2 regions of the Caldicellulosiruptor bescii DSM 6725 genome follow, and region 1 is predicted to be linked to the other one. Evidence: riboswitches for the same ligand, from Rfam matches in the RefSeq annotation. Region 1 holds a riboswitch; the other holds the start of a gene.
What was found. A riboswitch is a leader RNA that binds a small molecule or an ion and turns the genes downstream of it on or off. The one in region 1 is predicted to bind fluoride.

Region 1 (3,424 bases):
GATTCTGCCAATGTTTCTGTCAACATCAATTTCAACCCTGTCAAGTACTCTCTTTAAAATAATCTTTTGAGCAAGTTTTTTAGGCAAAAGATAAGTAAAATACACAGGATCAATCTCAAGCGCACCAGCTTCATAGCCTATTTTATAAGTAAACTTGCTCTGAGCCACAAGCCTCTGCAGTCCCTCATAGTAGCTAATCTCAATAGAAAAAAAGCTCTTTTGCCGTGTCTTTGATACTCTTTATCAGCTCATTTATCTTTTCGCAATATCTTGAAAGAAGAAAGGCAAACTGGTCTTCTACATACTTTTCAAGACCTCTTTTTTGAAACTCAAACTCTTGCACAATAGCCTCCTCAAGATACCTTTCAAGATATTCTTTCTGTTTGAGCCTTTTAAATCTTGCAATTGAGGGATAATAATCTTTTACCTTTTTTGTAATATTTATTGTAATCTCTTTCTTTATTTTTTCTATTTGCTCATCAAAACTTGTCAGAATATCATTCATCTCCACCTTAAATAACTTATAGATTTCAATCTTGTTCCGATTTATTTTATCTAAAAACTCATCAAACTTTTCAATGTTTTCTTCAAGCTGTTTTAATGGCATAACTTTGAGTTTCATATCACTTTCCAAAAATGTTCTGCAAACTTCTAAAAAGCTATCTAAACTTTTCAAATTACTTAAGAATTGCACTTTTTCTTTTTCATTTCTTAAAAATCGTTTTAGTTCCTCTTCAAAAATCTCTATGCCACTTTTTTTGATAACTTCTCTTCTATCCTGCACCTTGCCTTCAAGTGCCATCTTTGCTGAAAGAGGAAAGATATTTATATTTTCTTTCTTTGTTATATCTCTGATTACATTTTTTGTAAAAGTTACTATCTCCTCTAATTCATTTCTGTTTGTCAAGTCACATTTGTTAATTACAAAGAATATCTTATCTACACTTTCAGCAATCTTAAGTAGAAACTGTTTTTCAACTTCAGTAATTGGTGGGTCAACAGACAATACAAATATGACTGCATCTGACTTGTCAATAAATTCATATGTCACATCTGTGTTGTGCTGATATATAGAACCAATTCCTGGTGTGTCAACAATTACAACATCCCTGTTCAAAAAATCAAACGGATACCCTATCTCAATTGTATCAACACCTTTTTGATTCTTAGGATTCCTTTTTTCTGTGCAGTAAAGCTCAAGTTTATCAACTGGAATTTCTTTTTTTACACCATTGTTAAAAATTACATCTATTTTAACCTCAGGACTGTAATAAATCTTTGTTATACTTGATGTCAAAGGAAGAACCCCTGTTGGTAATAAATTTGTTCCAAGCATGTAATTTATTAGCGTAGATTTTCCTCTTTTGAACTGACCCAACACAACAAGGTAAAATGCATCTTTTTTTATTTTTTCCTCAATGCTACTTGCCAATCTCTTGATAGATTCTGAATCAATCTCCTCTGATAGGTTTTTAATTTGCTTGAGAAAGTTTTTAATATTCTCCTGCATGATATCATACGCTGTGTCCCTCATCGCCTCTCACCTCATTTTGAAATGTCAGCTCAAATACACTTACTCATTAGACCCTGCAACAAACTCAACAGCCATGTGCCATGCTCTTACCTCTTCAGGAGTATAGCTTTCATGAATGTTTCGATAGTCGTTCTTTTCTTTTATTTTCTCAAGGTGATACAAGATTATATCAATTTTGTGACTTACAACTGATAATAGTTCTTTTTGAGCAGTTATTGATGTAATTTTTACTAATACTTGTTTTAAATGCCTTTGACATATAAAACCTTTTTCTGAAAATGCTGATTTAAATTGCGGCTGTGCTGTAAAGTAGTGAGAAAACGCTTTTGTGTAAGTATCTTCAAAGCCACTTTCCTTTTCACAAAAGACACACACATTTTGATCTTGAATTTTTCTTTTACGGGGTAATGTTTCAATATGGTGGTTGTTTTTAAAATTAATTAGCAAATCAGAATATATAATGGCATGGGCAAGTACATCACCTAACGACTCTAACTTTCTTGCATGTATAGGACAAATTCCACCTTCCCTAATTCTGCTTCGCAGACTATAGTCATTTACGGATTCGTACAGAAAATCGTCAAAGAATTTGTTCATTGCCTTGTTTTTAAGATGGCATATAATACACTTATCTTCTTTAAAGTTTTCTATCATTTCAAAATACACGATATCCAAGGTCCATCCCCCCAAAAAGCCTTTAAAAAGGCTTAAAACTCTTTAAGAAAGCAAAAAACTCCTGCCCGCATCCTATACGGACAGGAGTTATCAGCCACAAGGTATTTGAACTTCTTGTGGCAATTTAAGGCGAACTCCATCGCCTTAGTATTTACTTTTTTCCTCTATATTTATTATATGAGGTTTTGAAAGATAAATCAATATGGGCATTTTACCACTTACAAATTTAGTTTAAACATCTTCTTTACTTCGACAAAGGCTGCAACTTTCCCTTTTTAATTTTATCTACACCATTTATAAACTCTTGTTGCTTCAAAAATGTAATTGCCTCCATTATTTGTTGCTCAGAATACTTATTGCCTTTTAATTTAATAACCTTTTCTATAACTACTTTTTGATTCTCCTCATCAATTTTGTTAATCCTCATTTGATTAATAATATAGTCTACAGTCGCAATAAGTTCTAAATCTCTAGCACTAAAGCTACATAATTTTTTTATCAGATCTCTATTTTTATCTTCCATTACCTCAGCTAATTTTAAATTATCTACTATATTTTGGGCAGGAGTTATCTTATGAGTATATCCATTATTTTCAACATTTACCAAACCATGTATCTCTAATCTATAAACATCATATTCCAGCTGACTACTGTATGGTCCGTAATAATGAATGGAAAAATTGTACCCCAAATTTAAACCCTTCCTCTGGAGCAAATATATAATCTTTTGAAGCAGTTTTTTCCCAACTTTATTCCCTGTATGTGTGCAATACTTTGAAATTTCACTTATTAATCCCAAAAGTCTTTCTATGCGAACATCTGTCATGGGCTTCTCCCCCTCATTTTATTTACTCATTTTTTCCATCATCTCATTCACAATTTTTATTGCTTCTTCTTTCTTATCTTCGTAAACGTATATTCTTTTTATGTTTATAGGCTCTGTCATTTTTCTTATAACTTCAGAGGCAACACTAACTGGTATCACTTTTTTGTCATTTTCAGTAATTACAGGAATTGCTTTCTCGCTATCAAGCTCATACCTCACTGGCATTTGATGTACAAGTTTATCGGCTGAATCTAAAATAAGATATTCTTCGCCAATCCTTTCCACCAAGTTGTTTTTAACTAAGTTGAAAATTTGTTGATCTTTTTCAGAAGCATGAACAGGAGTTTCATAGACTTTGCTTAGTATTTTTCTTTTTAAAATTCGTTCTG
Region 2 (3,424 bases), 1.2 Mb from region 1:
AAGCAGGATTTTTCTTCCAGAATATGCCAGATTTTTTCCTCTATTTTTAAGAAGACTTTTAGTTGCAGATTCAAAACCCAAGTTCGAAGAGTATATAAGGCTAATTAATGGAATAGAGATGAGGTTAGAATTTTTTATATTTCCGAAAATAGAAAAGATTTCAAAAAAACATAAAAAAATAAAATATTTTATTGACCAGCAAAGAGGAGGAAGAGTAATACACTTTGACTGGGTATATGAGGAAAATGTTCACATTAATTGTTTTATTGCATATTATATTGTAAGAGAAATATTAAAAAAGTACGGTCAACGTTTAAAAAATAGAAAAATAGGAATAATTGGACTTGAAAAAGCTAAAAAAAATGGACTTTTATATGAACTTGCGGAAAATACAGATATTCTTTATACTTCATTTGCTTCATTTCAAGAGATGAAAATAGCTGATGAACTTTTGGGAGAGTTCGGAACAGTTATAATAAATTGCTGGGAAGAAGAGAAATTGTTTGAAAATGTAGATATAGTGTTTGTGTTCAGAGAATTAGACAAGACAGCTTATGAGTTAAAAAGAGGAATAGTGTGCTATCCTGAAAAAGGAGTGGTAGAAGATTTTGAATTTTTGAAGAAGTTCTTTTTTCTTTCCGAGATTTGTGTTGATTTTCTTCCTCTTAAAGATATATGCATATATAACGTGACACCATTTGTTGATTTGCCTATTAACATGGTTGAAATCATTTGTGAAAAGCTTCTTTTTACAACCATAAATAGTTTTTCAGATGCCAATAAAGTCTTTACAAAAGACCTCTTTGATGTTAAAATAAAGTTCAAATAGTTATGGAAAATTTAAATATTTTTGAAGTGGTCAGAAAAGAGCAGGTAAAAGGCTCTTTTCGGGCCTGGGATTTTACCAGGCAGCAGGGATAAAAAAATCCTGCGGGACCCATGTTTTTTATACAAAACATGAGTCTTGGCAGGATTTTTTTATTGTTTTAAAAGTTTTGGCAAAAAAGATTATTATAATGAAAGGAGTTTTGTTAAAGTATATGGAAAAGCAGGGTGCGGCACTTTTATCAGTTTTTTCTAATACAGCCTTGGTTTTATTCAAACTTATTGCAGGTAGCATAATGGGTTCTGTGTCTGTTATATCAGAAGCAATTCACTCTGGCATTGACCTTTTAGCAAGCTTGGTTGCATATTTTTCCATCAGACAGGCAAGAAAACCAGCAGACAATGACCATCCTTTTGGTCATGGCAAGTTTGAAAATGTCTCTGGTGCATTTGAGGCAATATTAATATTTTTAGCAGCAGCTATGATTATTTATGAGGCAATAAAAAAGATTGTGAAGGGTGGAGAAGTTGAGAAGATAGAAGCAGGGCTTTTGGTTATGCTAATCTCAGCCGTTGTAAACCTTTTTATATCCTCAAAACTCTTTAAGGTAGCTAAAAAAACAGATTCTGTGGCTTTGGAAGCTGATGCTATGCATCTTTTCACAGATGTATTTACCTCGTTTGGAGTATTCTTAGGGCTTGTTGCAATAAAACTTACACATGTGTATATTATAGACCCAATAATTGCCATTGTTGTTGCTTTGATGATAATAAAAGCTTCTGTTGATTTAACAAAAAAAGCTCTCTGTGACCTTGTTGACAAGAGTCTTCCTCAAAGTGAGATTGAGATAATTGAAAATATAATAAGAAAATACTCCCAGGTTACAAGCTTTCACAAGCTCAGAACAAGAAAGAGCGGCGACAGGCGCGAGATTGATGTTCATATTAGAATGGAGAATTCAACTACATTAATAGATGCTCACAATCTCTGTGACCAGATAGAAAATGATATAAAATCAGCTCTGCCAAATTCACATATTACAATTCACATTGAACCTGAGGATGAGAAGTAGGAAGAGTCACAAAAAGTCTATATTGAAATCCACTGTGTTCGATGATATAATATTAAAAGTGGCGATGGAGTCCGCCGTACAAATGCCAATGAGGGCTGATGACTCCTACAGATGCTGCAAAAGAGCAACATCTGTAGGAGTTTTTGTATTTTATAGGTCTAATTTTCTGCTAACTTCTTTTATTTTAATCAAGGGGGCAAAGGTGTATGAAAAACATTGTTGCAATTGCTATTGGAGCTTTTTTTGGTGCTATTTGTAGATTTTTTATATCTCAGCTAAGTATTGGCAGCTTTCCATTCTCAACACTTTTTATAAACGTTGTTGGCAGTTTTGTTTTGTGTTTTGTTGCGGAAATCACCGTAGAACATATAAAGATTTCAACCGCCTTAAGACATATGATAACAACAGGTTTTATAAGCAGCTTTACAACCTTTTCTACATTTGTACTTGAAATTGTGAGGTTTTTAATGAAAGGAGAATTTACAGCTGCCATTGTCTATCCACTTTTATCCATTGTACTTGGGCTTTTAGCGTCAATTTTTGGCTTTGAACTTGCAAGGGTTATTTTAGAAAGACAGCAAAAAGAGGAGTACGAGGCAGCATGAACTATCTCATTGTTGGAGTTGGCGGAGTAATTGGAGCAATCTTGAGATATATAGTTGGGAAAATATTTAGAGAGGTAATGGATAAAGACCATCCTGTTGCTACATTGTTTATAAACGTGATAGGGAGCTTTTTAATAGGATATTTGTCAACAAAGCATCTTTCGAGTGAATACAAACTTTTTCTGATGATTGGTCTTCTTGGCGGGTTCACTACATACTCTACGTTTATGCTTGAGACATCAAGGTATATAAAGAGAGAAAAACAAATGAAAGCCTTTATTTATGTACTTGTCTCTATCATTTTTGGAATAGTTGCAACTGGTGTGGGAATTTGGTTAGCAAGCTTTGTTTAAGTATTACTACATTCTGACTATTTTTTAGGTCTCATCACTTGAAACCCCGAATTGAATTAATATATAATTTAAATATTGCAAATTCTAATCTTTTTAATTATTTTGAGGAGAGAAGGAAATGAAAATCCAAGCACCAAAAGGAACAAAGGATGTGCTTCCAGAGGAAAGTTATATGTGGCAATATGTTGAGAATAAATTCAGAGAGGTTTGCAAGCTTTATGGATATCAGGAAGTTAGATTTCCCACATTTGAGTACACAGAGCTTTTCCAAAGAGGAGTGGGCGATACTACTGATATTGTCCAAAAAGAGATGTATACCTTTTTGGACAAGGGTGGAAGGAGCATTACTTTAAGGCCAGAAGGGACAGCATCAACAGCAAGACTATTTATCGAGCATGGTTTTGCGTCACGTCCGATGCCACAGAGATTTTACTACATTATTTCAGCTTTCAGGTATGAAAATACTCAAGGCGGAAGGTTTAGAGAGTTTCACCAGTTTGGAATTGAGAATTTTGGTTCTTCTTCGCCTGTAACAGATGCAGAGGTAATTTCACTTGCTTACAATTTT

Region 2: linked by a shared signal. The riboswitch ahead of crcB (fluoride efflux transporter CrcB) and the one ahead of ATHE_RS11380 (DUF6062 family protein) in region 1 are both predicted to bind fluoride.

What each region holds. Positions count from the first base shown of each region.
Region 1 covers NC_012034.1:2,395,420-2,398,843, forward strand. The annotation lists gene ATHE_RS15060 (hypothetical protein) at 1-168, opposite strand, end outside; gene ATHE_RS11375 (dynamin family protein) at 200-1,534, opposite strand; gene ATHE_RS11380 (DUF6062 family protein) at 1,574-2,200, opposite strand; fluoride riboswitch at 2,284-2,362, opposite strand; gene ATHE_RS11385 (hypothetical protein) at 2,454-3,035, opposite strand; gene ATHE_RS11390 (HD domain-containing protein) at 3,054-3,424, opposite strand, start outside.
Region 2 covers NC_012034.1:662,320-665,743, forward strand. The annotation lists gene ATHE_RS02920 (hypothetical protein) at 1-829, shown strand, start outside; gene ATHE_RS02925 (cation diffusion facilitator family transporter) at 1,041-1,898, shown strand; fluoride riboswitch at 1,950-2,013, shown strand; gene crcB (fluoride efflux transporter CrcB) at 2,105-2,503, shown strand; gene crcB (fluoride efflux transporter CrcB) at 2,500-2,856, shown strand; gene hisS (histidine--tRNA ligase) at 2,975-3,424, shown strand, end outside.